2 regions of the Kitasatospora sp. NPDC092286 genome follow, and region 1 is predicted to be linked to the other one. Evidence: riboswitches for the same ligand, from Rfam matches in the RefSeq annotation. Region 1 holds a riboswitch; the other holds the start of a gene.
What was found. A riboswitch is a leader RNA that binds a small molecule or an ion and turns the genes downstream of it on or off. The one in region 1 is predicted to bind S-adenosylmethionine.

Region 1 (9,600 bases):
ACTGGCGGGCTTGGCGGCACCGGACGTGGTGCTGCTCGCGCTACTCATCGAGCACGCTCCCAGTAGCTCGGGCCGACGGGCTCGTCGAAGTCGCCGGTGGCGACCAGGAAGCCCTTCTCGTCAGTGGTGATCTTCAGCTGCGGCAGCGGGTGGCCGGCCGGGCCGAAGATGACGCGTGCGCCGTCCGCCAGGTCGAAGGTCGACTGGTGGCAGGGGCAGAGCGCGTGGTGGGTCTGCTGCTCGTAGAGGCTGATCGGGCAGCCGACGTGGGTGCAGATCTTCGAGTAGGCGAGGATGCCCTCGAAGCCCTGCTCCCGGGAGCGGTCGTCCTTGATGTCCTCCGGCGCGATGCGCACCAGCATCAGGGCGTCCTTGGCGATCTGCTGCTGGAAGTCCTCGTCGTGGACGTGCAGACCCTCCGGCATGGCGAAGGTCAGCGAGCCGACGATGATGTCCTCGGCCTTCATCGGCGTGTTGGTGTTCATGTTGATGAGCTGCAGCGGCTTGGCCTCGGTGGCCTCGCGCCAGCCGGTGTGCGCCAGCTTGTCCTCGGGCAGCGGGCCCAGGTCGCGGAGCAGGACCACGCCGGAGAGCGGGACCAGCGCCATCGAACCGATGAGGGTGTTGCGGATCATCTTGCGGCGGCCGAAGCCGGACTCGGCGGCACCGGTCTTGAACTGGTCGATGACGTCCGCGCGGACCTCGTCGTCAGCCTCGATCGGGTGACGCTCGGCCGGCACCTCGTGGTCGGACATCAGGGTGCGGGCCCAGTGGACCGCGCCCGCGCCGATGCAGAACAGCGCCACGCCCAGGGTCAGGCCCAGCGCGAAGTTCAGCGCGCTGATGTGACCCAGCGGGAAGACGTAGACGATCTTGTCCGGGTCGATGGCCACGTAGGAGGCGATGAAGCCCACGGTGGCGAGCATCGAGACCACGAACATCAGCGAGACCTGGCGCTCGGCGCGCTTGGCGGCCCGCTCGTCGATGTCGGTCCGGCGGGGTTCGTGGGCCGGCAGGCCCGGGTCGGCGAACGGGTCGCCGTGGGCGGCCACCTCGTGGTGCCCGGCGGAGCCGTGCGGCTCCGGCAGCTTCTCTTCTGACATGTCGTGGCTCATGACTTCTTGGCCTTGGTGGTGTGGGCGGCGACCCAGATCGCGACCGCGATGAGCGCGCCGAGACCGAAGATCCAGCCGAACAGGCCCTCGGTCACCGGACCGAGGCTGCCGAGCGTGAGACCGCCGGGGTTGGGCTCATCGTTGGTGGCGTGGCGAACGAAGGCCACGATCTGCTTCTTCTGCTCCTCGGGCATGGTGGTGTCCGGGAACGACGGCATGTTCTGCGGGCCGGTCTGCATGGCCTCGTAGATGTGCTTGGCGTCCACGCCCTCCAGCGACGGGGCGTACTTGCCCTGGGTCAGGGCACCGCCCTGACCGGCGAAGTTGTGGCACTGGGCGCAGTTGGTGCGGAACAGCTCGCCACCCTTGGACACGTCGTCCGGGTTGGTCGAGGTGTACTGCTCCGGGTCCGGCCGCACCGGGCCGGGGCCGAGCGAGGCCACGAAGGCGGCCAGCTGGTCGATCTCCGACTGCGAGTAGATGTTCTTCTTGCGCGGCACCTGGGCGCCGGGCTGCTGGGCCGGCATGCGGCCGGTGCCGACCTGGAAGTCGACCGCGGCGGAGCCGACGCCGACCAGGCTGGGACCGTCGCTGCTGCCCTGACCGTTCAGGCCGTGGCAGGAGGAGCAGCCCACGGCGAAGAGCTTCTTGCCCTCATCGATCGCGAGCGACTGCGCGGCGACGTCGGCCTGCGCCTTGTCGGCGGGCGCGAACGCGGCGTACAGCCCCCCGGTTGCCGCCAGGGCGAGAAGTAGGACGACCAGCGCCGCCAATGGGTGGCGCCGTCGTGCGGAGAGCTTTTTCACGGAATAACCCCGGTGTCAGGATCTGGTCGACTGGTGGGTGCACCCGGCGGCCGGTCTGGCCGGCACGAGGCTGCCTGTTCTAGGGCTGCGCGCGCGGTCGGTCGGTGGGAGCGTCGGCACCGGCAAAGAGGCCCGTCGCCGGTGAGGGCGGGGACCGGAGCCGGTGGCCAGTGACCTGATCAGCTGGTTACTTGATCAGGTAGATGGTCGCGAACAGGCCGATCCACACGACATCGACGAAGTGCCAGTAGTACGACACCACGATGGCTGCGGTGGCCTGCTCGTGCGTGAAGCGCTTGGCTGCGTACGTCCGTCCCAGGACCAGCAGGAAGGCGATCAGACCACCCGTCACGTGCAGACCGTGGAAGCCGGTGGTCAGGTAGAACACCGTGCCGTACGGGTCCGAGGACAGCGAGAGGCCGTCCTTCTTGACCAGCTCGGTGTACTCGAAGATCTGGCCGCCGATGAAGATCGCGCCCATCACGAAGGTGATGACGAACCACGAGCGGAGCTTCTTCACGTCCCCGCGCTCGGCGGCGAACACGCCGAGCTGGCAGGTCAGCGAGGAGAGCACCAGGATCGTGGTGTTGACCGAGGAGAAGGGCACGTTGAGGGCGTGCGCCTTCTCGCTCCAGAACTCGGCTCCCTTGACGGAGCGGAGCGTGAAGTACATCGCGAAGAGGGCCGCGAAGAACATCAACTCGGAACTGAGCCAGACGATCGTTCCGACGCTGACCATGTTCGGCCGGTTGACCGATCCGTGCGCGTGCCCGGTTTCTACTGCTGTTGCTGTCGCCACGACGGACATTATGTCGGTCCCTTATTCCGTCTTCACGCCGGGGGGTGTCCCTCGGAGTGTCCGGTGCGTGCGGTATGCCCCCCCGGGGGCCGACGGGGCGTCCGGATGGCGGCTGAGCAGCGGCGTGTCCCTTTTCTGACGGTTCTTCGAAGGCCCCTTCGACCCTGTTGCCCTGCGTGTCGCTGCATGGTTCGGGGGTGGGTGGGGAGTAAAGGAGGGGCCGCCGTGTCGACCGTACGGGTGACTGCGAGGTCTGGGGTGACGGGCCGTCCTCCGACTGGGTGAGTCGTGGGCGCGGCGGCTTGAGAAGGGATCGCGCGGCAGGGACCGGCGGCAGGTGATCGGGAGTAGCATCCGGATCAGGCGAACGTGGTCCGGATCACACTTGAGGGAGCAGGGCCCATGGCGTACAAGACCGACGAGACGCTCACCGTTCTCGTCTACAGCCACGACCGCAACACCCGCGAGCAGGTGCTGACGGCGCTCGGCCGCCGGCCCGCCGAGGATCTGCCGGAGCTGTCCTACCTGGAGTGCGCGACGACCCCTGCCGTGCTCAAGGCGCTGGAGAAGGGCGGGGTGGACCTCTGCGTCCTGGACGGCGAGGCGGTGCCGGTCGGCGGGCTCGGCCTCGGGCGGCAGCTGAAGGACGAGATCTACGGCTGCCCGCCGGTGCTGGTGCTGATCGGACGGCCGCAGGACTCCTGGCTCGCCGCCTGGAGCCGGGCGGACGCGGCGATCTCCCGCCCGGTGGACCCGGTGGCGCTGGCGGAGTCCGCCGCCACCCTGCTCCGCGCCCGGCTGGAGAAGCGGGCGCCGGTCGCCCGCTGAGCGGTGCCGTCTCACTCCTAGAGAAGGCGGGTGCCGGGGCGGACCGGGGGACCTCGCCGCTCGATAGGCTGATTCCATTCCTACGGATGTCCCCGACCCCGGGGAACCGACAAGAGCTGGAGTCAGCCATGGTGAACGTGCACCCTGCGAACGGCGGCAACGACCCCGCGCAGGTGGTCCGCACCTGGCCGGACATCCTGTCGGCGCTGCTGAGGGGCGAGCACCTGAGCCGGTCGGCCACCGCCTGGGCGATGGACCGGATCATGAGCGGCGAGGCCTCCCCGGTCCAGGTGGCCGGCTTCATGGTGGCGCTGCGGGCCAAGGGCGAGACGGTCGACGAGATCTCCGGCCTGGTGGACTCGATGTACGCGCACGCCGAGCCGCTGGACATCCCCGGCCCGGCCGTCGACATCGTCGGCACCGGCGGCGACCGCGCCAAGACCGTCAACATCTCCACCATGTCGGCGATCGTCGCGGCCGCGGCCGGCGCCAAGGTGGTGAAGCACGGCAACCGGGCCTCCTCCTCGGCCAGCGGCTCCTCCGACGTGCTGGAGAAGCTCGGCATCGGCCTCGACCTCTCCGCGCGCCGGGTCGCCGAGGTGGCGGAGGAGGTCGGGCTCACCTTCTGTTTCGCCGCCAAGTTCCACCCGGCGATGCGGCACGCCGCCCCGGCGCGGCGCGACCTCGGGGTGCCGACGGCGTTCAACATCCTCGGCCCGCTGACCAACCCGGCCAGGGTGACCTCGCACGCGATCGGCTGCTTCGACACCCGGCTGGCCGGGCTGATCGCCGGGGTGCTGGCGCAGCGCGGCTCGAACGCCCTGGTCTTCCGGGGCGACGACGGTCTGGACGAGCTGACCATCTCCACCACCTCGCAGGTCTGGATCGTGCGCGACGGTGTCGTCACCGAGGAGTCCTTCGACCCGCGCCAGGTCGGCATCGAACTGGTCGGCATCGAGGCGCTGCGCGGGGCGGACGCGGCGTACAACGCGGAGGTCGCCCGTCGGCTGCTGGCGGGGGAGCGCGGGCCGGTGCGGGACGCCGTCCTGCTCAACACGGCGGCCGCGCTGGTGGCGCTGGAGCTGACCGGTGCCCCGCTCGCCGAGCAGCTGGCGGCCGGGATCGAGCGGGCCGCCGAGGCCATCGACTCGGGCGCGGCGCAGGACGTCCTGAAGCGCTGGTCGGAGGCCACCGCCCGGGCGTGAGAAGGAAGTTGGGGCCGGTGGCGGCGGGTCGCCACCGGCCCTTCGGCGTCTTCGCGGGGTGTCCGGATGGTGAAACCGTGTTTGACCGCCCGGCGGGCGCGACCTAGAGTCTTCGCCAGGTCATGAGTGACAGCGCAAAGCCCCAGCTGGCTGTCCGGCAACCCTCCGTCCGTGGCGGGGTGCCCTGGGTGAGGACCGGGTCACGCGGCAAACCGTCCGGGTGGCAAGCGCGGACACCCGGACGACACGCACTCCCGGGGTCCTGGACCCAGAAGGAGTGCATTCCCATGTCCCTCTCCACCGAAATCTGCGCCCCGCTCGCCGTCCTCGGTCAGGACGTTCAGGTCCCGCTGGTCAGTGGCGAGAAGGTCACCTACGCGGCGCTCGACTACGCGGCCAGCTCCCCGGCGCTCCAGCGGGTCTGGGACGACGTCGCCGCCTACGCCCCCTACTACGGTAGCGTGCACCGCGGCGCCGGCTACCTCTCCCAGCTCTCCACCGACCTGTTCGAGCAGAGCCGCCGCACCGTCGGCGAGTTCCTCGACCTGCGCGAGGGTGACCAGGTGGTCTTCACCCGGGCCACCACCGACTCGCTCAACCTGCTCGCCGGGGCCGTCCCGGTCGGCACCCGGGTGTTCGCCTTCGAGACCGAGCACCACGCCTCGCTGCTGCCCTGGCGCCACGCCGGCCTGGCGGTCAGCTACCTGCGCGCCCCGCGCTCGCACGCCGAGGCGGTCGCCGCCCTGGACGCCGCGCTGGCCGAGGCGCCCGAGGGCCCCAAGCTGCTCTGTGTCACCGGCGCCTCCAACGTCACCGGTGAGCTGTGGCCGGTCGCCGAGCTCACCGCGACCGCCCACCGGCACGGCGCCCGGGTGGTGCTGGACGCCGCCCAGCTCGCCCCGCACCACCGGGTCTCGGTGCGCGAGCTGGGCGTGGACTGGATCGCCTTCTCCGGCCACAAGCTGTACGCGCCGTTCGGCGCCGGGGTGCTGGCCGGCCGAGCCGACTGGCTGGACGCGGCAGAGCCGTACCTGGCCGGCGGCGGTGCCACCCGGACCGTGGCCCGGGAGGCCGACGGCTCGGTGGCCGTCCAGTGGCACACCGGCCCGGCCCGCCACGAGGCCGGTTCGCCGAACGTGATCGGTGTCTACTCCATCGCCTCGGCCTGCCGGGCGCTGACCGAGGCCGGTTTCGACGCGCTGGAGGCCCGGGAGCAGCAGCTGATCGCCCGGCTGAAGGCGGGCCTGGCGGACGTCCCGCAGGTGAAGGTGCTGAACCTGTTCGGCGCCGACTCGGCCCGGGTGGGCGTGCTCTCCTTCGTGGTCCAGGGCTGGAACAGCTCGCACTTCTCGGCCGCGCTCTCCGCCGAGTACGGCATCGGCGTGCGGGACGGCCTGTTCTGCGCGCACCCGCTGGTCCGCACCCTGCTCGGCGACGAGGACGTCGCGCCGTCCGAGTGCGGTGCGCCCGAGCCGTCGCTGCCGGGCGAGCGAAGCCTCAACGCGATCCGGGTCAGCTTCGGCGCCGGCACCCCGGACGAGCACATCGACCGCTTTCTGACCGCCGTCCGCGAGCTGGTCACGGACGGGGCGGCCTGGAACTACCGCAACGAGGGCGGCCGCTGCGTCGCGGACACGCGCCGCGCGGGCTGATCGTCCCGCTATTCGTCCAGGCCGAGGGCGAAGGCGGCTTCCAGGTCGTGCTGGGAGTAGGTGCGGAAGGCGATCTGGGTCTCGGTGTGGGCCACCCCCGGGACCTTGTTCAGCCGGCCGGGGATGACCTCGGCCAGGTCGTCGTGCCGCCGCACCCGCACCATCGCCACCAGGTCGTAGCCGCCGGTGACCGAGTAGACCTCGCTGACGCCTTCGATGGCCGCGATCGCCTCGGCGATCTCCGGGATGCGGTCGACGCTGGTCTTGATCAGGACGATGGCGGTGATCACTGTTCGGGCTCCTTTGTGGGGTGCCGCCAGGGTATCGGGCGTCAGACGGGCCGTCGCGGGGGGCGGCCGGCCGGTGTGCAGGCGTACAGGAAGCCGGCCGAGAACCCGATGACATGGACCAGGTAGGCGACGCCGGGGCCGGCCGAGTGGACCGACCACCACTGCAGGGCGAACCAGAGCCCGAGCACCAGCCAGGCCGGGAACCGCAGCGGCAGGAAGAGCAGCAGCGGGACGAGCGTGGTCACCCGGGCCCGCGGGTGGAGCCGCAGATAGCAGCCCAGCGCCGCCGAGATCGCCCCCGAGGCGCCGATCAGCACCGTGGTCGAGCCGGGCGAGTGCGCCTGGGCCAGTGCGAAGCCGTAGGTGGCCAGGCTGCCGGCCGCCAGATAGAAGACGGCGAAGCGGGCCCGGCCCATCCGCTTCTCCACGGTGGGGCCGAAGACGTAGAGGAAGAGCAGGTTGCCCAGCAGGTGCAGCCAGCCGGCGTGCAGGAAGAGCGCGCTGAGCACGGACAGGGCCGGGTGTTTGCCCGGGGTCGGGGCGGCCGGGCAGCCGGGCGCCGGGTCGGGGGCCTCGGCCAGCTGTCCGGCGGTCAGCGGGCGGCCGGCCAGCAGCTCGGCCGGTACCGCGCCCCAGCGCTGCTCGTACCGCTGCTCCGCGCAGACCCTGGCCTGGCCGCGGCCGTAGAGCGGGTTGAGCCCGGCGGCCGGGCCGAGCAGGAAGACCACCGTGTTGAGCGCGATCAGGGCGTAGGTGACGGCCGGGGCGGGCGCGGCCGGGGGCCCGCCGCGTGCGCCGGTGTGGTCGAGGACCGTGATCGCCATGCGGCCAAGCATCCCTCCGCCCGGCGCGGGCGACACCGCGCTGTACGGCAGGTGGGCTACCGTCCCGATCGCCGCGACCGGTGGTCGGGACGGTTGCCTCAGGCAATAGGCTTGGGGCGGGCATTCCCGCCTCCCGCCGCCGACGCCGGGGCTCCGGGGGGAGCGCCTGAGCCCACCCAGGGACCACCCGAGAGGACCCCCGATGACCGTCCCCGCCCTGACCGCTGAGACGCGCTGGCGCTGCACCCTGTGCGGCAACCTGACCCGCTTCGACGTGACCCGCTCCGCCCGGGTGACCGAGTACCTGCACTTCGACCTGGCCGGCGAGTCCAAGGTGGAGGAGACCGAGGTGCTCAGCGAGACCATCGAGTCGGTGCGCTGCCGCTGGTGCAACGCGGTGGACCAGGTCGAACTGGTGGCCCGTCCCGGGGCCGAGGCCGGAGAGGCCGCCGCTGAGCAGGGCTGACGCCCGGTCCGTGGGGTGGACGGTGCGCGGCCGTTCACCGCACGGGGACAATACAGACAGAACGCACGGAGCGTGACGACGAGGGCGACGGCCGCGGGCCGTACCCCGCTGGACGAGGATCGGAGCCGAGGACGTGGTGGACGCAGCGAAGGAGCCCGCCGGGCCGCAGGGGCGGCAGCCCGCTGTGGACGGGCAGGCGCCGGACGCGGCCGAGGCCGCCCCGTCCGGTACCGGGGCCCCCGCCGAGGAGTCGGGCGGTGACGAGCCGGCGGCAGACCGGGCCGTCGAGACGCTCGACCGGCCGCTGCCCGAGGGTGTGCGCCGCCGGGTGGTGGGCCTCGCCGCCGACGCGCTCGGGGGGCTGCCGCCCGCCGAACTGCCGCAGAGCCTGCGGCAGTACGCCAAGTTCACGCCGGCCCGGCGGGCCAAGTACGCGGCCACCGCGCTGGCCGCCGCACTGGAGTCGGAGCCGGCCTTCCGGCTCCGGATAGCGGAGCGGCTGCGGCTGGGCCAGCCGGACCTGGTGAAGGCGCTGGAGGCGGGCCATGTGCCCGGCGCCGCCGACCCGATGGACGTGGCGGCCGCCGCCTATCTGGTGCGGTCGGCGGGCTGGAGCCGGCTGGTCGCCGAGGCGGGGGAGCAGGCCGAGCGGGCCGGCGCCGAGGGCGCCGCCGCCGAGGCGGCCCGGCTGGCGGAGAAGCTGCAGGCGGAGCTGGCGGAGGTACGGGCCTCCGCCCGGGCGGACCTGGAGCGGCAGCGGGCCGAGTCGGAGGACGTCCGCAAGGAGGCCGAGTCGCTGCGCAAGAAGGTGCGGTCGCTGGAGAGCGACACCCGCCGGGCGCAGGCGGAGACCCGCCGGGTCACCGCCGAGCTGGAGGCGCTGAGGACGCAGGCGGCCGCCGAGCGCAGCGCGGGTGAGAGCGAGGCCCGGCGGCTGCGGCACCGGATCTCCGAACTGGAGACCGCCGCCGAGCAGGGCCGCCGTTCGGCCCGCGAGGGGCGCAGCGTCGAGGACATGCGGCTGCGGCTGCTGCTGGACACCGTGCTGCAGTCGGCGCAGGGCCTGCAGCGGGAGCTGGCGCTGCCGGTCTCCCAGATCCGCCCGGCGGACCTGGTGGAGGCGGTGGTGCCGGGCTCGGCCTCGCCGCACGACGTGGCCCGGCGCGGGCTGGCGGAGGACGATCCGGCGCTGCTGGACCAGCTGCTGGCGATCCCGCAGGTGCATCTGGTGGTGGACGGCTACAACGTGACCAAGACCGGTTATCCGGCGCTGCCGCTGGAGCAGCAGCGGATCCGGTTGCTGGGCGGGCTGGCGATGCTGGCCCAGCGCACCCAGGCGGAGGTCACCTGTGTGTTCGACGGGCAGGACCTGGACGTGCCGGTGATCATGGCGCCGCCGCGCGGGGTGCGGGTGCGCTTCAGCCGGACCGGGGAGACGGCGGACGAGCTGATCCGCCGTCTGGTGCGGGCCGAGCCGCAGGGCCGTCCGGTGGTGGTGGTCTCCACCGACCGGGAGGTCGCGGAGGGCGTGCGCAAGGCGGGCGCGCGCCCCGTCGCCTCCGTCCTGCTGCTGAACCGGCTGGCCCGGCCCTGATGCCGGAGGGACCGGAGTGAC
Region 2 (9,600 bases), on a different contig from region 1:
ACCGGGACGGCGAGGTGCTCTGTGACGCGGACCTCGCCGTCCTCGGCGGCACCCCCGAGGCGTACGCGGCGTACGCGGCCGCCGTACGCGCGGAGTACGCCTTCGTCCCCGAGCCGGACTTCCGGGCCGGGCGCGCGGCGGTCCTGCGCCGGCTCCTCGCGCTCCCCGCGCTCTACCGCACCCCAGCCGCCCGCGAACGCTTCGACGCCCCCGCCCGAGCCAACCTGGCCGCCGAACTCGGCCTCCTGGAGGGCTCCGAGTAGGACGCCACGGACCGCGAACGCCCCGGGCGGCACAAGGGCCGCCGTCGCGCCCCGGAGCGCGACGGCGGCCGAAAGCGGTCCCGGCCGGGCGCGGTCTACGACAGCCGGCCGACGGGCGACACCACCGCCCCCTCCTTGCCGCACACCCAGTGCGGCTCGGGCCCGAGCTCCGGCTCCACGCCGAGCGCGTGCGGGTCCCCGTCCGCCGCGCACGCGGTGCACAGCGGCCACCGCCCGTACTCCTCCAGCAGCGCGTCCTGGACGTCCTGGGCGACCAGCCCGAGCACGTACTCGGCGCCGTCCGGCCACTGCTCCAGCCACCAGCGCCGGTGTGTCACGGCGCTCTCCACCAGCGACACCACGGCGGCGTCCGCCACGTCCCGGGCGGAGAGGTCGGCGAGGATCAGCGCCCGCGCGTTGTGCAGGGCGGTCTCGATGTCAGCGGTGTCACCGGTGGAAGCCATCCGTCCATTCTCCCGCAGAACGCCGCACGGGCGGCTCCCCGGAGGGAACCGCCCATGCGAGCGAGGAACTGCCCGATCCGATCGAGTCGGATCAGAAGTCCATGTCACCGCCCGGCATGCCGCCGCCGGCGGCCGCGGCGGCCTTCTCCGGCTTGTCGGCGATGACGGCCTCGGTGGTGAGGAAGAGCGCCGCGATGGAGGCGGCGTTCTGCAGCGCGGAGCGGGTGACCTTGGCCGGGTCGATGATGCCCGCGGCGACCAGGTCGACGTACTCGTTGGTGGCGGCGTTCAGGCCGTGACCGGCGGGAAGGTTGCGCACCTTCTCCACCACGACGCCACCCTCCAGGCCGGCGTTGGTCGCGATCTGCTTGATCGGGGCCTCCAGCGCGACCTTGACGATGTTGGCACCGGTGGCCTCGTCGCCCTCGAGCTCCAGCTTGTCGAACGCGACCGAGGCCTGCAGCAGGGCGACGCCACCACCGGCGACGATGCCCTCCTCGACGGCGGCCTTGGCGTTGCGGACGGCGTCCTCGATGCGGTGCTTGCGCTCCTTGAGCTCCACCTCGGTGGCCGCGCCGGCCTTGATGACGGCCACGCCGCCGGCCAGCTTGGCGAGGCGCTCCTGGAGCTTCTCGCGGTCGTAGTCCGAGTCGCTGTTCTCGATCTCGGCGCGGATCTGGTTCACGCGGCCGGCGACCTGCTCGCTGTCACCGCCACCGTCGACGATGGTGGTCTCGTCCTTGGTGATGACCACCTTGCGGGCAGTGCCCAGCAGGTCGATGCCGGCGTTCTCGAGCTTGAGGCCGACCTCCTCGGAGATCACGGTGCCACCGGTGAGGATGGCGATGTCGCCGAGCATGGCCTTGCGGCGGTCGCCGAAGCCCGGGGCCTTGACGGCGACGGACTTGAAGGTGCCGCGGATCTTGTTCACGACCAGGGTCGACAGGGCCTCGCCCTCGACGTCCTCGGCGATGATGACCAGCGGCTTGCCGCTCTGCATGACCTTCTCCAGCAGCGGGAGCAGGTCCTTGACCGAGCCGATCTTGGAGTTGGCGATGAGGATGTACGGGTCCTCGAAGCTCGCCTCCATACGCTCCAGGTCGGTGGCGAAGTAGGCGGAGATGTAGCCCTTGTCGAAGCGCATGCCCTCGGTGAGCTCAAGCTCCAGACCGAAGGTGTTGCTCTCCTCGACGGTGATGACGCCTTCCTTGCCGACCTTGTCCATGGCCTCGGCGATGAGCTCGCCGATCTGGGTGTCGGCGGCCGAGATGGAGGCGGTGGAGGCGATCTGCTCCTTGGTCTCCACGTCCTTGGCCTGGGCCAGCAGCTGGTCCGAGACGGCGGCGACGGCCTTCTCGATACCGCGCTTCAGGGCCATCGGGTTGGCGCCGGCGGCGACGTTGCGCAGACCCTCGCGGACGAGCGCCTGGGCCAGCACGGTGGCGGTGGTGGTGCCGTCACCCGCGACGTCGTCGGTCTTCTTGGCGACCTCCTTGACGAGCTCCGCGCCGATCTTCTCGTACGGGTCCTCGAGCTCGATCTCCTTGGCGATGGAGACACCGTCGTTGGTGATCGTGGGGGCGCCCCACTTCTTCTCCAGAACGACGTTGCGACCCTTGGGGCCGAGCGTGACCTTCACTGCGTCGGCGAGCTGGTTCATGCCACGCTCAAGGCCGCGGCGAGCTTCCTCATCAAAGGCGATGATCTTGGCCATCTGAAGTGGTCCTCCGGGACACGGTCGACTGCTCGGACCAAGGGGTGCCCGCGACGGACGGCCCTGGTGTGCGGGGGTCCTTTCCCCTACCGCTCCCGGGGGCCTCACCGACCCGGTCCGCTGTCACTCTCACGCTGTGAGTGCTAACGCCAATGATTAGCACTCTGGCAGGGCGAGTGCAAGCCCAATCGGCAACCCGCGAGCCGCACCGGCCACCCGCGGGCGGACGTGCGGCGGGCCCCGGGCGCCACGTGCGGCGGCGCCCGCCGCCGCACGTGCCGACGGGCCCGTACGACGTGTGTCGTACGGGCCCGTCGCGAAGCAAGAGGCGCACCAGCCGATGGGCCGAGCCGAACTCCTGGGGTCGGAAAGGTCAGACCGCGGCGCGGACCATGTCCGCCTGCGGGCCCTTCTGCCCCTGAGAGATCTCGAACTCGACCCGCTGGCCCTCCTCAAGGGTGCGGTAGCCGTCCATCTGGATCGCGCTGTAGTGGACGAAGACGTCCGCACCACCGTCGACCGCGATGAAGCCGTAGCCCTTCTCCGCGTTGAACCACTTGACGGTGCCCTGAGCCATTCCGAACTCCCCTAGTGCTGTGCTGGCCCTTCACGCGCCCGCAGGTCGCGGGCCCGGGTCTGGTTTCGAGGCCGGCCCGGGGAACCCCCCCTGGACGCAGCCGTGCACGCCGCGGTCCCCCGCCGAGCCACCGGACGGCATCCGATGGGCGGGCGATCGCGTCGATCGCGGCTGAATGTATCCGGATCGACGCCCTCTGCAACAGGGTCAGCCGCAGGGAATTCCCCGGGCCCGCCAGGGGACACCTCAGGTGAAATCAGGAGGAAATCGGCATTTCACGCCGGACATAGCGGACGAATTACTCAAATCCCCTTGAGAATTCTGACATCTGCCTGACATGTTTCACGGCCGTGCGCGCGGCGCCGGTCTCAGCGGCCGGACGGTCACCGGCGATACGGGTTCAGCCGGATTCGGGCGCCGGTGAAAGGGGAAGGGGAGCCCTGTTCCCAGCCGAGCGACACTCTACTCCGACTGGACCCGGAAATATTCCCGCCGAAATGCGGCCGGCCGCCCCCGCGTACGGAATTCGGAATTCCGTACGCGGGAACGGCCGGCCGGGAAGAGCGGCGGACGGGCTCAGCAGCCGCCGGCCACCGCCGGGATGATCGACACGCTCGCGCCGTCCTTGATCTCGGTCGCCAGCCCCTCCGCGAACCGCACGTCGTCGTCGTTGACGTAGACGTTCACGAAGCGGCGCAGCTTGCCGGCGTCGTCCAGGACGCGGGCGGCGATGCCCGGGTGGTTCTTGTCGAGGTCGGCGATGACATCGCCCAGGGTGGCACCCTCGGCGGCGACCTCGGCGGAGCCGCCGGTGTAGGTGCGCAGGATGGTGGGAATGCGGACGTTGGCGCTCATGGCGGGGGCTCTCCTAGCGGGGTGGTGGTCAGGCGGAGGCGAGGCCGGCGTCGCGGAAGGACTCCAGCGTCGGGCGGATGACGGTGGTCATGCCGGAGTCGGAGACGGCGTCCAGGGTCTTCAGGCCGTCGCCGGTGTTGATCGCGACGGTCTCCTTGGCCGGGTCCAGCTGCCCGGTCTCGACGAGCTTCTTCAGCACGCCGACGGTCACCCCGCCCGCGGTCTCGGCGAAGATGCCCTCGGTGCGGGCCAGCAGCTTGATCGCGGCCACCACCTCGGCGTCGGTGACGTCCTCGACCGCGCCGCCGGTGCGGCGGGCGATGTCCAGCACGTACGGGCCGTCGGCCGGGTTGCCGATCGCCAGCGACTTGGCGATGGTGTCCGGCTTGACCGGGCGGATCACGTCCCGGCCGGCCTTGAACGCGGCCGACACCGGCGAGCAGCCGGCCGCCTGCGCCCCGAAGATCCGGTACGGCCGGTCCTCGACCAGACCGAGCCTGATCAGCTCCTGCAGCCCCTTGTCGATCTTGGTGAGCTGGGAGCCCGAGGCGATCGGGATGACGATCTGCTCCGGCAGCCGCCAGCCGAGCTGCTCGCAGATCTCGTACGCCAGCGTCTTGGAGCCCTCGCCGTAGTACGGGCGGAGGTTGACGTTCACGAAGCCCCAGCCCTCGCCGGCCGGGTCGCCGATCAGCTCCGAACAGAAGCGGTTGACGTCGTCGTAGTTGCCCTCGATGCCGACCAGCTCGCCGCCGTAGACCCCGGCCATCACGACCTTGCCCTGCTCCAGGTCGTGCGGGATGAACACGCAGGACTTGAATCCGGCCCGGGCCGCCGCCGCACCGACCGCGCCGGCCAGGTTGCCGGTGGACGAGCAGGACAGCGTGGTGAAGCCGAACGCGCGGGCCGCCTCGATGGCGCAGGCCACCACGCGGTCCTTGAACGAGTGGGTGGGGTTGCCCGAGTCGTCCTTGATGTGCAGCTGAGCGGTGAAGCCCAGCTCACGGCCCAGGTTGTCGGCCTTCACCAGCGGGGTCCAGCCCGGGTTCAGGTTGGGCTTCCCGGCGACATCGGCCGGAACGGGCAGCAGCGGGGCGTAGCGCCAGATCGACGCCGGGCCGGCCTCGATCCGCTTGCGCAGGTCCTCCGCGGCCTCGCCGCCGAAGTCGTACGCGATCTCCAGCGGCCCGAAGCACTCCAGGCAGGCGAAGCTCGGACCGAGCGGAAAGCGGGTGCCGCACTCCCGACAGGACAGCGCGGCGGCGGGGCCGAGGTCAACGGTGAGGGATGCGGGTGCGGCGGTGTCGATAGCCATGATGGCGGAGGCCTCTCTCCTCATCTTCCCCGTGACGCGGTCGCGCCACAGGCCGGAATTGGCACCTGTCCCGCCGGGCCTGTACGACAGCCGCGCGAGAAGGTTGCCGGGACGTCAACGGGCCGTTCCCTCAGTCCCTCTGGATGAGCTCTGTGAAGTTGTGGTCCTGCTCAGCGGTGACCCCGGCGTGCGAAGGTCCGATCGCTGTACGAAGACTGTATCCGAAGGCGTCAACCCCGAACGGGACCGTCCGCCACGCGAGATGCCCCGTCCCGTCCGAACCCGTCCCACCCGAACCCGCCGAGGAGAGACCCGTGCCCGCCGAACCGACCCCCGCGCTCCTTCCGCAGGCGGCGTCCTGGCTGCGCCGCCGCTCCTGGAGCGCGGCCGACCGCCCGGTCGGCACGCTGCTGGACGCCAAACGGGCGGCGGGCCGGGCGGGCACCGTCAGCGTGGTCCTGCCCGCGCTGGACGAGGAGGCCACCGTCGGCGACATCGTCCGCACCGTCCGCCGCGAGCTGATGGAGCGCCTCCCGCTGGTCGACGAACTCGTCGTGGTCGACTCCGGCTCCACCGACGCCACCGCCGCGGTCGCCGCCGGGGCCGGCGCCCGGGTGGTGCACCGTGACGACATCCTGCCCCGGCTGCCCGCCGCCCCCGGCAAGGGCGAGGTGCTCTGGCGCTCCCTGCTGGTCACCAGCGGCGAGATCGTCTGCTTCGTCGACGCCGACCTGCGCGAGTTCGACCCGGCCTTCGTCTCCGGCATCATCGGCCCGCTGCTCACCGAACCCGACATCCAGCTGGTCAAGGCCATGTACGACCGGCCGCTCGAAGTGCCGTCGAGCGGCCCGTCCGACGCGGGCGGCGCGGTCGTCCCCTCCGGCGGCGGCCGGGTCACCGAGCTGGTCGCCCGCCCGCTGCTCAACCTGCACTGGCCGGAGCTGGCCGGCTTCGTCCAGCCCCTCGGCGGCGAGTACGCGGCCCGCCGCTCGCTCCTCGAACGGCTGCCGTTCCCGACCGGCTACGGCGTCGAGCTCGGCCTGCTGGTCGACGCCCTGGAGACCGCCGGTCTGGACGCCCTGGCCCAGGTGGACGTGGGCGTGCGCCACCACCGCCACCAGGACGGCCAGGCGCTCGGCCGGATGGCCGCCACCATCTACCGCACGGCCCTGGAACGCCTCGACCGCACCCACCGCCTCAAGGCCTCCGCCGACCTGGTGCACCCGCTGCTCACCCAGTTCACCCGCGACCCGGAAACCCGTGCCTTCACCGCCCACACCCACCCGGTCACCGGCCTGGAACGGCCCCCGATGCACACCGTCCCCGAGTACGTGAGCCGCCACCTGCCGCACTGACCGGGGTTTGCCGACCCTGGCCCCCGGCAACGTACCAACCATGGGCGATCTCACGACCGAACGTTCGAGTCCGACCGGCACCGCCCCCGTACTGGTGGCCTCCAACCGGGGACCGGTGTCGTTCAGCACCGCGGACGACGACACGCTGACCCTCCGCCGGGGCGGCGGCGGCCTGGTCTCCGGGCTCTCCGCCATCGCCGACCCCAGCGCCGTCTGGGTCTGCGCCGCCCTCGGCGACGCCGACCGCCGGGCCGCCGCGGAGGCCCCGCACGGCCGCCTCGACCTGGCCGGCCACGACGTCGGCGGACAGGCCGTCCGGATGCTGGACATAGATCCGGAGACCTTCGCCCGGGCCTACAACGGGGTCGCCAACTCCACCCTCTGGTTCGTCCACCACCTGCTGTACGCCACCCCCACCGCCCCCGCCTTCGACGCCGGCTTCCGCACCGAGTGGCAGGCCTACCTGGCCTACAACGCCGCCTTCGCCGACGCCCTCGCCGCCGAGGCGGCCCCCGGCGCCGCGGTCCTGGTGCAGGACTACCACCTGTCCCTCGTCCCCGCCCTGCTCCGCGCGGCCCGACCCGACCTGCGGATCGGCCACTTCTCGCACACCCCGTGGGCCCCGCCCGAGTACTTCCGGCTGCTGCCCGACGATGTCGCGGCCGCCGTCCTCACCGGGATCCTCGGCGCCGACCGGGCCGGCTTCCTCACCCGCCGCTGGGCCCTGGCCTTCGCCGACTGCTGCGAGGCGCTGCTCGGCGCCACCGTCGACCGGACCGCCCTCACGGTCACCCACGACGGCCGCACCACGTTCCTCGGCGTCCACGGCCTCGGCGCCGACGCCGACTTCCTGCGCGACCGCGCCCACCGCCCGGACGTCGACGAGCGCCTCGCCGCCCTCCGTGAGGCCGTCGGCGGCCGGCGCACCGTCGTCCGGGTGGACCGCACCGAACTGAGCAAGAACATCGTCCGCGGCCTGCTCGCCTACCGGCACCTGCTGCGCACCCGCCCCGAGTGGCACGACCGGGTCGTGCACGTCGCCTTCGCCTACCCCTCGCGCACCGACCTCGCCGAGTACCGGGCCTACACCGCCGAGGTCCGGCGGCTGGCCCAGGAGATCAACGACGAGTTCGCCACCCCCACCTGGCAGCCGCTGATCCTGCACGTCGACGACGACTTCCCGCGTTCCCTGGCCGCCTACCGGCTGGCCGACGTGGCCCTCGTCAACCCGATCCGGGACGGCATGAACCTGGTCGCCAAGGAGGTCCCGGTGGTCTCCGACCACGGCTGCGCCCTGGTCCTCTCCCGCGAGGCCGGCGCGTACGCCGAACTCGCCGACGACGCGATCACCGTCAACCCGTACGACATCATCGCCACCGCCGACGCCCTGCACGCCGGGCTCACCATGCCCGCCGACGAACGCGCCGACCGCACCAAGCGCCTCGCCGCCGCCGCGACCGCCCTGCCGCCCCAGCAGTGGTTCCTCGACCAGCTCAACGCGCTCGGCTGAGCTCCTCCCCCAGCGCCGCCAGCAGCTCCACCACGCCGGCCGGGCCCGGGACCACCAGGTCGGCCCGGTCGGCGAGCTCGCGGACGGTCGTCCCGCTGCACACCAGCAGCCCGGCCAGCCCCTCCCCGCGCAGCTTCTCCACCGCCGCGTAGGCCGCCACATCGCCCAGATCGTCCCCGGCGTACAGCACCGACCGGGCGGCCCGCTCCCGCAGGAAGCCGGTCAGCGCGGCGCCCTTGTCCACCCCCGGTGGCCGCAGCTCCAGCACCAGCCGGCCCGGCTCCACCACCAGCCCGTACTCGGCGGCCAGGGCCGCCACCGGTGCCCGCAGCAGTTCGAACGCCTCCTCCGGTGCCCCGGTGCGCCGGGTGTGCACCGCCAGCGAGCGGCCCTTGTCCTCCACCCAGGTCCCGGCCGGCGCCCCGGCCCCCGCCAGCACGTCCGGCAGCGCCGTCCGCACCCCCGCCACCCCCGGGTGCACCGGCGGCGCCGTGACCTCTCCGGCCTCCCAGCGCTCGGCGCCGTAGTGCCCCAGCACCACCAGCCCGTCGACCGCCGCCAACCCGCCGTACTCGACCGCCAGCGCGGCCGGCCGGCCCGTCACCACCACGATCGAGCCGACGTGCGGGGCCAGCCCCCGCAGCGCCCCCGCCACGCCCGGATGCGCGCGCGCCAGGCTCGGATCGGCCACGATCGGTGCCAGCGTCCCGTCGAAGTCGAGGGCGACCACCGCGTCCCCGGGCGAGGCGAGCACCGCCTCCAGCCCCGTGCGCCCGGCGTCCGTGTCCGGCTGCGGAATCTCCTTGAAGACCATGCCCGGACCCTACCCACGCGGCCGCGCCGTCACCCGGCCGGCGGTCGGCTACCGACCGCCACCGACCGCTACCGACCCACTGCCGACCCGCTACCGGGCCGCCCGCCGGGCCGCCCGTACCCGCCGCAACCGGTTCACCAGCACCGGCGCGTGGGCCAGGGCCTCCGGCCGATCCAGCAGCCCGTTCAACAGCTGGTAGTACCGCGTGCTGGAGAGCCCCAGCTCCTCCCGGATCGCCCGTTCCTTGGCCCCGGCCGTGCGCCACTGCCGTCCCTCCAGCTCCAGCACCGCCCGGTCCCGCCCGGTCAGCTCACCCATGCCCCGTCACCGCCTCCGACGCCCCGGTCCGCTACGACCTGTCATTCTCCCCCGCCGGTCCGACACACTCTGCGCCCCCGCGCTCCCCGCCCGCGCCGCTACCGTCGCTGGCATGACCACCAGCTTCGCCCTGCACATCCCCACCGCCGAGCTCGAACCCGACCCGCTGGACCCGGCCCAGATCGTCTCCGGCACCCCCGAGGTCTCCGGCAAGGTCCTCTCGGAGTCCCCCGACGGCCGCCAGCTCCGCGGCATCTGGCAGATCACCCCCGGGGTGGTCACCGACGTCGAGGCCGACGAGCTGTTCGTGGTGCTCGGCGGCCGGGCCACCATCGAGATCGACGGCGGCCCGACCCTGGAGGTCGGCCCGGGCGACTGCGCCGTGCTCCGGGCCGGCGACCGCACCACCTGGACG

Region 2: it holds a riboswitch for S-adenosylmethionine, as region 1 does, so the genes downstream of both, thrC (threonine synthase) here and ACIQIB_RS29110 (aminotransferase class V-fold PLP-dependent enzyme) in region 1, are expected to answer to the same signal.

What each region holds. Positions count from the first base shown of each region.
Region 1 covers NZ_JBIVRD010000034.1:84,914-94,513, reverse strand. Annotated here, with positions in the region: partial or broken gene ACIQIB_RS29140 (ubiquinol-cytochrome c reductase cytochrome b subunit) at 1-48, opposite strand, end outside; gene ACIQIB_RS29135 (Rieske 2Fe-2S domain-containing protein) at 45-1,103, opposite strand; gene ACIQIB_RS29130 (c-type cytochrome) at 1,112-1,921, opposite strand; gene ACIQIB_RS29125 (heme-copper oxidase subunit III) at 2,109-2,729, opposite strand; gene ACIQIB_RS29120 (hypothetical protein) at 3,123-3,548, shown strand; gene trpD (anthranilate phosphoribosyltransferase) at 3,677-4,753, shown strand; SAM riboswitch class IV at 4,872-4,989, shown strand; gene ACIQIB_RS29110 (aminotransferase class V-fold PLP-dependent enzyme) at 5,041-6,405, shown strand; gene ACIQIB_RS29105 (Lrp/AsnC ligand binding domain-containing protein) at 6,414-6,695, opposite strand; gene ACIQIB_RS29100 (rhomboid family intramembrane serine protease) at 6,737-7,519, opposite strand; gene ACIQIB_RS29095 (hypothetical protein) at 7,722-7,985, shown strand; gene ACIQIB_RS29090 (NYN domain-containing protein) at 8,170-9,579, shown strand.
Region 2 covers NZ_JBIVRD010000006.1:74,391-83,990, reverse strand. Annotated here, with positions in the region: gene ACIQIB_RS08180 (hypothetical protein) at 1-263, shown strand, start outside; gene ACIQIB_RS08175 (hypothetical protein) at 359-727, opposite strand; gene groL (chaperonin GroEL) at 819-2,441, opposite strand; gene ACIQIB_RS08165 (cold-shock protein) at 2,815-3,018, opposite strand; gene ACIQIB_RS08160 (ubiquitin-like small modifier protein 1) at 3,595-3,873, opposite strand; gene thrC (threonine synthase) at 3,902-5,188, opposite strand; SAM riboswitch class I at 5,206-5,338, opposite strand; gene ACIQIB_RS08150 (glucosyl-3-phosphoglycerate synthase) at 5,503-6,543, shown strand; gene ACIQIB_RS08145 (trehalose-6-phosphate synthase) at 6,584-8,053, shown strand; gene otsB (trehalose-phosphatase) at 8,037-8,867, opposite strand; gene ACIQIB_RS08135 (DUF3263 domain-containing protein) at 8,958-9,185, opposite strand; gene ACIQIB_RS08130 (cupin domain-containing protein) at 9,298-9,600, shown strand, end outside.